Linked DNA regions of Glaciimonas sp. PCH181. The protein of the gene in region 1 interacts with the protein of each later gene in a pairwise test. Links are inferred from orthologs where the notes say so. Each region holds a gene or a part of one and is shown in the gene's direction. Other genes may lie near its edges.

Region 1 (6,879 bases):
GTGTTATTCGCTGATCCTGATCGGATGTCGGCTTTTGATTTGAGGGCATACACCAAGCATCTGGCGGAGAATAATCAGCATACCGAGCGTTATGAAATTGCGTTTTGGAAGAAGGTGGTTTATCCGTTATCGATATTTGTGATGATGGCGCTGGCGTTGCCTTTTGCGTATCTGCATTTCCGTGCTGGTGGCGTTAGTTTGAAGATATTCACCGGGATTATGATTGGGTTGAGTTTTCAATTGGTGAATAGCTTGTTCTCGCATTTGGGATTGTTGAATACGTGGCCGCCGTTTATTACGGCAGTGGTGCCAAGTGGATTGTTTCTGGTGGCGGCGCTTGGGGTGCTTTGGCGGGTTGAGCGGCGGTGATGTGTTGCTTTCATCGGGAACTGGGACCGGGTCTGCGGCAGATGTGAATATCAACATTACTCAGTATTAATCGGCATCCTCAGCATTAATAGGCACAAATAAGTAAATGCAAACGCAAACAAATAAGAAAGCAATGATTCTGTTCGCGCATGGAGCGCGTGCGGCTAGTTGGGTGGAACCGTTTGAGCGTCTTCAAAAAATCACTCAGGAACGATTGCCTGATGTGCGGGTTGTGTTGGCGTTTCTGGAGTTGATGACGCCGCAGTTGCCGGAGGTTTTAGGTGGATTTGCTGCGGATGGTGTGACTGAAATCACGATTGTGCCGGTGTTTTTGGGGCAGGGTGGGCATGTTAAGCGGGACTTGCCGTTGTTGGTTTTAGAAGCGCAGGAGCGGTATCCGGGGATGGTGATTAATGTGGTGGAGGCTGTAGGAGAGCAGGTTGGGGTTTTGGATGCTATTGCGGGGTACTGTGTTGGGAGTGTTCGGTTGTAATTGAAACGGTTTTTTCTCCCGTTGATGCAAGCCGGGCCGCACTCGGCTTGCGTCAACGGAGCCCTAACCGTATTAGCCTTTTTATTTTACTCACTACGCCAGATTACTCAGCCGGAATTGTGTACTTCACGGCAAGGCTTTTCTGAGAGATTTTTTTAGGTGGGCAATGTGGGCAGGATTGTCCGACAACATATTCTGGTGACAATTGTTCGCGCGGGGTAACTACGGTGCGGCAAACAAAACATTGCACAGCTGCTGTTTCTTGCAGTTGGGGATTCAGCGCCGTCCGATAATCGAATACAAAGCAATCGCCTTTATAGTGTGCGCCGCCACATTCTTCAAAATACTTCAGAATTCCGCCGTCCAATTGATAAACGCTGTCAAAGCCGATTTCCTGCATATGAATAGCGGCTTTTTCGCAACGAATGCCACCGGTGCAGAATGTGACAACTGTTTTGTCTGCCAGCGCATCCTTATGGGTGGCGATCACCTCGGGAAACTCGCTAAATTTATCAATCCGATAATCAATCGTATTATCGAATGTTCCTACGTCCACCTCAAATCCATTACGCGTATCCAACATTACTACTTCACGACCGTTATCATCATGCCCTTGATCCAACCAGCGCTTCAGTGTTTTTGGCGGTACGGATGGCGCGCGGCCTAGTTCTGGCTTAATCAGCGGATGTTTCATCGTAATGATTTCGGCTTTGAGCTTGACCAGCATGCGCGTGAACGGTTGGTTTTTTGAATAACTCTCTTTTACTTCCAGATCAGAAAAGCGTGCATCAGCGCGTAACCATGTCAAAAACTGATCAATTTGTTCACGCAAACCCGCCAGAAACAGATTAATGCCTTCCGGGCTAAGTAAAATCGTTCCTTTTAATTGCAGTTGCGTGCACGTTGTCAGAAATTCTGCGCGTTTGTCCGCAGTATCGTCGAAAGTGATAAATTTATATGCTGCGATGTTGACGTAAATAGGTGTGGACGACATAAGATTGGGTGTGTGTGGTTTCACTGTAAGTCATTGATTTCACAGTATTATAAACGCGTGTCGGCTTTTCAACGCGATTTACACGCATGAATGGCGATTCGGATCGAGGGCCGATGTAAAATACGGCCCATGACGACACCGCAATTCACCCATCTCCGCCTGCATTCCGAATACTCAATTGTCGATGGCTTAGTCCGCATCGATGACGTAATTAAAGCCGCCGCGAACGATCAGCAAGCGGCGCTAGGGATCTCCGATCTTGCCAACCTGTTTGGCATGGTTAAATTCTACAAGGCTGCCCGCAGTAAAGGCGTGAAGCCGATCATTGGTTGCGACGTCTGGATTACCAATAACGAGACGCGCGATAAACCATCCCGGCTGCTGTTATTGGTCAAGAATCGCGCTGGTTATTTGCAATTATGTGAATTGTTATCTAAGGCATGGCTGGAAAATTTGCATCGTGGCCGCGCTGAAATTCGCCAGGAATGGTTAGAGGATCTTCAGCATCAACCTAACGGTAACGGTCTGATTGCGTTGTCCGGGGCGCATTTTGGTGACGTCGGCATCGCCATTGACAATAGCAATCTGGCGGCGGCGAAACGCTGCGCCGAGCGCTGGATGACGATTTTTCCGGATAATTTTTACATCGAAGTGCAGCGTGCTGATCAGCCGAATATGGAGCCGCACGTTCGTCAGGCGGTCGCACTGGCCTCTGAGTTGCAATTGCCAGTAGTCGCGACCCATCCGATTCAATTTCTGGATAAAGAAGAATTTATCGCCCACGAGGCGCGCACCTGTATTTCTGAAGGCGAAATGCTGGCCAACGCCCGGCGGGTGCGGCGTTTCAACGATCAGCAATGCTTTAAAACCCAGGCAGAAATGGCTGCGCTGTTCGCCGACATGCCAGCGGCATTGCAAAACTCCGTTGAAATTGCCAAACGTTGTAATTTATCGCTGCAACTTGGTAAGCCCCAGTTACCGGATTTTCCAACGCCGGATGGGATGTCGATTGGCGATTTTCTGGATCAGCAGTCGAAAGATGGTTTGGAAATGCGGATGCTGCATTTGTTTCCGGATGAAGAGAAGCGCGAACAAAATCGGCAACGCTATCAGGATCGGTTGAAGTTTGAAATCGATACGATCATCAAAATGGGTTTTCCCGGCTACTTTTTGATCGTTGCTGAGTTTATTCGCTGGGCGAAAGAAAATGGCGTGCCGGTCGGACCGGGGCGGGGTTCTGGTGCTGGTTCATTGGTCGCTTATTCGCTGCAAATTACTGATCTTGATCCGCTGCGATATAACCTGCTGTTTGAGCGCTTTCTTAATCCTGAGCGGGTCTCGATGCCCGACTTCGATATCGACTTTTGCCAGGAAGGCCGTGACCGTGTGATTCAACACGTCAAGGATTTATACGGCAAAGATGCGGTGTCGCAGATTGCGACCTTCGGAACGATGGCCGCCAAGGGCGCGATTCGCGATGTCGGTCGGGTGCTGGATTTTGGCTATAACTTCTGTGATGGTATTTCCAAGCTGATCCCTTTCAAGCCGGGCAAGCACGTCACAATTGCCGATGCGATCAAAGAAGAGCCGATGCTGGCGGAGCGGCTGGAAAATGAAGAAGAGGTCAAGCAACTGTTAAGTCTGGCCCAGCAGGTTGAGGGGATCGCGCGGAATATCGGTATGCATGCCGGTGGCGTACTGATTGCACCCGGAAAACTGACCGATTTTTGTCCGCTCTACACGCAGGGCGGCGATGCCGGCGTGGTATCGCAATACGATAAAGATGATGTCGAGGCCGTTGGTCTGGTCAAGTTCGACTTTTTGGGTTTGACCACGCTGACTATTCTTGATCGCGCTGTGCGGTATATAAAGCATCTCGATCCGGCGATGGCGGACTTCAGTCTGGAGAAATTGCCGCTGAATGATCGCGCTTCGTATCAATTGCTGACCGCTGCTAAAACAGTCGCCGTATTTCAGCTGGAAAGCCGCGGCATGCAAGGGATGCTGAAGGATGCACGTCCCGATCGCTTCGAAGATATTATCGCGCTGGTGGCGCTATATCGTCCGGGTCCGATGGATCTGATTCCGGATTTCTGCAAACGTAAACACGGTGAACGTTTCGACTATCCCGATCCGCGTACCGAAGGTATTTTGTCTGAGACCTACGGCATCATGGTGTATCAGGAGCAGGTAATGCAGATGGCGCAGGTCGTCGGCGGCTACTCGCTCGGCGGCGCGGATTTGCTGCGTCGTGCGATGGGTAAGAAAAAAGCGGAGGAGATGGCAGAGCATCGTCAGATATTCCGTGACGGTGCTGCCAAAGATGGTTTGAGCGAAGCCAAAGCGGATGAAATTTTCGATTTGATGGAAAAATTCGCGGGCTACGGTTTCAACAAATCGCACGCCGCCGCCTACGCTTTATTGTCGTATCACACCGCCTATTTAAAAGCCCATCATCCGGCGGCCTTCATGGCAGCCAACTTATCGCTGGCGATGGATGACACCGAGAAAGTTAAAATTCTGGTTGAGGATGCGTTAGATGTTTGCAAGCTGACGCTGCTGCCGCCAGATATCAATCTGTCGGAATATCGCTTTACGCCTGAGGCCGAAGCGGGGAAAAAAGCGGCCTTCATTCGTTATGGTCTTGGGGCTGTAAAAGGCTCTGGCCAAAATGCGATTGAGGCTATTGTTGTTGCACGGAAAGAAAAACATTTCGTTGATTTGTTTGATTTTTGCGTACGCGTCGATAAACGCCAGATCAATCGGCGCACGATCGAATCCTTGATTCGCGCCGGTGCATTCGATAGTTTCAACGTGGATCGCGGTATTTTGATCGCTTCCGTGCCGCTGGCGATGGAAGCCGCAGATCAGAAACTGGCAGCGGCAAATCAGGTCAGTCTGTTCGGCGGCGATGATAGCGATCTGGAGCCGCCGCCAGAATATGTCAAGGCCACGCCATGGACCGATAAGCAAAAGCTCACCGAAGAAAAATCCGCGCTTGGATTTTATTTGTCGGGCCACTTATTTCATGCCTACGCGCCCGAAGCCCGTCGTTTTGCCCGCACGCCGTTAGGCAATCTGGAACCATCGCGTGATCCAAGAACACTAGCCGGAATCATTTCAGGATTGCGCACGCAAATGACTCAGCGCGGGAAAATGATCATTGTCACGCTCGACGATGGCAGCGCGACCGTGGATGTCACTGTCTATAGCGAGCAATTCGAGCCAAATAAAGCCTTCTTCAAGGAGGACGAATTTCTGGTCGTGCAAGGCAAAGTCTCGGAAGATCGATTTAACGGCGGCTTGCGCGTATCGGCCGAAAAAGTAATGGATATCGCCGCGGCGCGGATTCATTATGGGCGGCAATTTGTATTGTCGCTAACAACAGCAACCCCGCAGATCGGCGTTACTGAGCTGAAAGAAATGCTGTCGTCGCATCGCTCTGAAACCGGGCTGCCATTGACGGTTCACTATACCGGTCAAGAGATTGGATGCGATATTGTATTGGGTGATGCCTGGCGTATTTCGCCGAATGATGGTTTGCAGGCATCTTTGACTGCGAGATTAGGCAAGGATGCTGTCATGGTTGAGTATTGATTTTGGGTTACGACATTACACGAGCAAGCAATTAACGTCAGTGCGTAATGTAACGCTCATAACGTTCTTATCCCGATTATTAATATTAGGTGCCGCTGATAAAAGCTACAAGCACCTACTTTTTTTGTAAGCAATTTGGAGTATGAATTTGTCCTACTACACGTGGCCGGTATTTATTGCCATCATGCTTTTCCCGGCTTTTTCACTGGGACTACATAACGCCGGTAATATTTGTTTTTTTCTGGTTTTAATATTTAGTCTTATCGCCGGAATCAGTCGGTATAAACCGATGCAGATGCGGTTTGCGCAGCTACTCAGAGAGTATTGGCAGCTTCATCTTGCGATGGCTTCCCTGGTCATCGCAGTATTTTTGAATCAATTAGCTACAGGTCAGTTTGCCGTTAAATATTACGACACGGCGCTTCGGATTGCCCTCTTTTCGCCTGTGTTGTGGATCGTATTGGCTATACCGCTGAATTACTTAAAGAAAATGCAATGGGCATTTATTCTTGGCGTAGTCGGAGCGCTGGCAAAAACATACCTCATTACAAAAGGCGGCTCTGTCCGCCCGCTTAATATTGGTTTTTTGGCGACCATACCATTTTCCGGTATGGCCTTATTGTTTAGTGCAATAGTTGTCGTGTCGATAGGCTGGACCGAGCCGCGTAATAAATGGGTAATCGGACTTAAAGTTTTTGCTGGCTTGCTCGGGGTCTACGTCACTGTTTTGACGCAAACCAGAGGTAGTTGGATCGCCATTCCATTTTTTATCATCGGTATTTTTATTTCCGCTAAGAGCGTTCGTCTACGTCATCGCCTGACGATATTAATTTTTACGCTTGCTTTAATTGGTGTAGTTGCAACGTTTAGTACCGTTGTACAAACGAGATTTGCGGAGGCTAAATCTGACATATCGCTGTATGTTAACAAAGGAAATGAAGATACCTCGATCGGATTACGGTTACAGCTATGGGATGCATCGCTGCAATTATTTAAAGAGCATCCAATTTTTGGTGTTGGCAGAGCGAATTTTGATACAGGATTAGAAGATCTTGCCACGCGCAAATTGATTAGCGTCGAGACGGCTTCTTATTCCCACTCGCACAATGAAATATTGTTCAATATGGCGATTCTGGGGATGTTTGGGTTGCTAGGGATACTATCGATCTATTTTGTTCCCGCATATTATTTTGCGCGTGAACTTAACCATCCTGATCGAGAATTAAGGACGTCTGCTGGAATGGGATTAACAGTGTGTCTTGGATTTTTGATTCTGGGGCTGACTGATATGATGTTTTTTTGGAACGTTACTGGCGGTATCTATAGTATGAGCGTGGCGACGTTTTTTGCGTGTGTCATAAAACGAAAAAAAGAACTTGAACGGATTGCGTCATGACGGTTTCATCGTATTCAGGGTATTTCAAGC
Region 2 (2,882 bases), on another replicon or contig:
GGTCAAGTGCAATACCGTACTGACAAAGGCGGTATTATTCACGCCACTATCGGTCGTAAATCGTTCAGCGATGCTGAATTGAAATCGAATTTGTTGGCACTTATCGATGCGCTGAGCAAAGCTAAACCAGCAACCAGCAAAGGTGTTTACCTGCGCAAGGTCTCGCTGTCTTCAACAATGGGTGCTGGCATCCGTGTTGAGCAAGCAAGCTTGGTTGCTTAATATTTGAATTAAGTCCTGAGGCGTCGCGACAGTACGTAACTATGTACTAACGCTGGCGACTCAGGCGAATCTTTGGGCTGGACCGGCATAAGCAATTATGTCGATCCAGACAATCAAAGACCGTTGGGCAGCGTGCACGCAGGTTGGTGCACAAAGTTAAATCCCAAGCGAGAAATTGAAGCGCCTGGTACCCAACGCAGATGGTGCACCCGAACAAGTTTTGTAGTCTCAACACTGTTGCGTGAATAGCGTGCTAGTACTGAACTCCTAACTTCGGACGCCGTGTTCGAACCGATGTGAGGTGAATAGCCAATTGCGGCTATGTCATTACCGAGCATCATTTATGGAGGTTGATCTTGAGTCTCAATCTGAATGACAAAAAGGCCGTTGTAGCCGAAGTTTCTGCAAAAGTGAAAGCTGCGCAGACTATCGTACTGGCCGAATACCGTGGCATCCAGGTTGGTCACTTGACGCAACTGCGCGCCAATGCGCGTACCCAAGGTGTGTACCTGCGTGTATTGAAAAATACATTAGCTCGTCGCGCTGTTGAAGGTACCGCTTTTGCTGAACTCGCCAAAGAAATGACTGGTCCGTTGATCTATTCGATCTCGGTCGATGCCGTTGCTGCTGCTAAAGTCTTAGCTGACTTTGCAAAAACCAACGACAAACTAGTCCTGAAAGCGGGTAACTACGCTGGCAAGACGCTTGATAAAGCGGCTGTCGTAGCGTTGGCAAGTATTCCGAGCCGTGAAGTCTTGCTGGCCCAAGTTGTGGGCATGATGCAAGTTCCTATCTCTGGATTTGTGCGTGGTTTGGCTGCCTTGGCAGCGAAAAAAGAAGCCGAAACCGGTGTCGTCGCTACTGAAGTTGTAGCGGATGCTGAAGTCGCTGCTTAATTAAAAGCAGTGTTTCAGCGCTTTTTTCAGCGTTAGTACCAATTAGATGTAGTTATCAATAAAATTAGGAGTTTCACATGGCACTTGACAAAGACGCAATCCTGGACGCAGTTGGCGCCCTGACCGTTTTGGAATTGAATGACCTGGTTAAGGCATTCGAAGAAAAATTTGGCGTATCGGCTGCAGCTGTTGCTGTTGCTGGCGGCGCTGGCGGCGGCGCTGCTGCTGCTGCTGAAGAGCAAACTGAATTCACAGTTAATCTGCTTGAATTCGGCGCGAACAAAGTTGGCGTAATTAAAGCTGTTCGTGAAATCACTGGCTTGGGCTTGAAAGAAGCTAAAGACTTGGTTGACGGTGCACCGAAGCCAGTTAAAGAAGCAGTCTCTAAAGCAGACGCTGAAGCAGCCAAGAAGAAATTGGAAGACGCTGGCGCGAAAGCTGAAATCAAGTAATTCTGATTTCACAGTGCGTCGCCGTCAAGGTGACGCAGGAGTCAAAGTGCAGAATCCCCCGAAAGTGGGCATTCGGCTTTGGCTCCTTTGTCGTTTTCGATTTTATTGTTCTGGGTCTTCTTTATTCGACCTAGTTAACTCTTGATCGGGTTATAGCGTTCCTTTTGCAGCCGAGCTTGAAGGGCTGAGACTTGAGGTTTCGTAGCTGTTGGGTTGTGGGTTTTATCTAGTAGCTAACAGCGTTGGTAGCATTGGTTAGTTGCCCGATATGGCTACATTACTTATCGAATCCTGAATTCTCTATCCTTCCTGTCACTCACGGAGTGTCCATGCATTACTCATTTACTGAGAAAAAACGCATTCGCAAATCTTTTGCGAAACGTGCAAACGTTCATCAAGTTCCGTTCCTGCTGGCGACCCAGCTCGAGTCATATCTGGGCTTTTTGCAAGCAGACAAAGTACCGTCTCAACGTAAAAATGAAGGTTTGCAATCTGCCTTCTCGTCCATTTTTCCTATCGTTTCGCACAATGGTTTTGCGCGTCTCGAATTCCTGTCATATGTCCTCGGTGATCCACCGTTCGACGTCAAGGAATGTCAACAACGTGGATTGACGTTCGCGTCGCCTCTGCGTGCCAAAGTGCGACTGGTTATTCTTGATAAAGAATCTCCAACAAAGCCTGTCGTTAAAGAAATGAAAGAGCAAGAAGTCTACATGGGCGAATTGCCTTTGATGACAACTACTGGCTCGTTCGTCATTAACGGTACAGAGCGCGTCATCGTGTCTCAGCTGCATCGTTCGCCTGGCGTATTTTTTGAGCATGACCGAGGCAAGACCCACTCATCAGGCAAACTGCTATTCTCGGCGCGGATTATTCCTTACCGTGGTTCGTGGCTTGATTTTGAGTTTGATCCGAAAGACATTTTGTTCTTCCGTGTCGATCGTCGTCGGAAAATGCCAGTCACGATTCTGTTAAAAGCGATCGGCATGTCGGTCGAGCAGATTCTGGCTAATTTCTTCGTATTCGATAATTTCGCTTTGCGCAATGATGGCGCGGAGATGGAATTTGTAGCAGAGCGCCTGCGCGGCGAAGTTGCACGTTTTGACATTACTGACAAGTCTGGCAATGCATTGGTCGCCAAAGACAAGCGGATCAATTCAAAGCATGTACGCGACATCGAAGCGGCTGGTATCAAGCACATTTCGGTACCGGAAGACTATTTGCTAGGCCGTGTATTGGCGCGCAACATCGTCGATGAAGACACCGGTGAAGTGGTTGCCAACGCGAACGACGAATTGACCGAAGAGCTGTT

What was found.
Region 2: the proteins of dnaE (region 1) and rplL interact in binary tests that used the Escherichia coli proteins (3 or more experiments, as listed by UniProt). The link is inferred for Glaciimonas sp. PCH181 from one-to-one orthologs.

Annotation. Positions count from the first base shown.
Region 1 is NZ_PYFP01000001.1:2,407,351-2,414,229, reverse strand. The notes cover bases 1,615-5,653. They hold dnaE (DNA polymerase III subunit alpha), read left to right. Parts: upstream 1,615-1,985; coding sequence 1,986-5,453; downstream 5,454-5,653. Other genes in these bases: C7W93_RS11030 (O-antigen ligase), read left to right, coding at 5,596-5,653; C7W93_RS11040 (sulfurtransferase), read right to left, coding at 1,615-1,856. Outside these bases: LPS export ABC transporter permease LptG, read left to right, coding at 1-369; C7W93_RS11045 (sirohydrochlorin chelatase), read left to right, coding at 476-862; more of C7W93_RS11040, read right to left, coding at 966-1,614; more of C7W93_RS11030, read left to right, coding at 5,654-6,849; lipid A export permease/ATP-binding protein MsbA, read left to right, coding at 6,846-6,879. UniProt on the Escherichia coli protein: DNA polymerase III is a complex, multichain enzyme responsible for most of the replicative synthesis in bacteria. This DNA polymerase also exhibits 3' to 5' exonuclease activity. The alpha chain is the DNA polymerase catalytic subunit.
Region 2 is NZ_PYFP01000002.1:893,748-896,629, reverse strand. It holds rplL (50S ribosomal protein L7/L12), read left to right. Parts: upstream 1-1,195; coding sequence 1,196-1,570; downstream 1,571-2,882. Other genes in the region: rpoB (DNA-directed RNA polymerase subunit beta), read left to right, coding at 1,900-2,882; rplJ (50S ribosomal protein L10), read left to right, coding at 579-1,118; rplA (50S ribosomal protein L1), read left to right, coding at 1-222. UniProt on the Escherichia coli protein: The binding site for several of the GTPase factors involved in protein synthesis (IF-2, EF-Tu, EF-G and RF3). Is thus essential for accurate translation.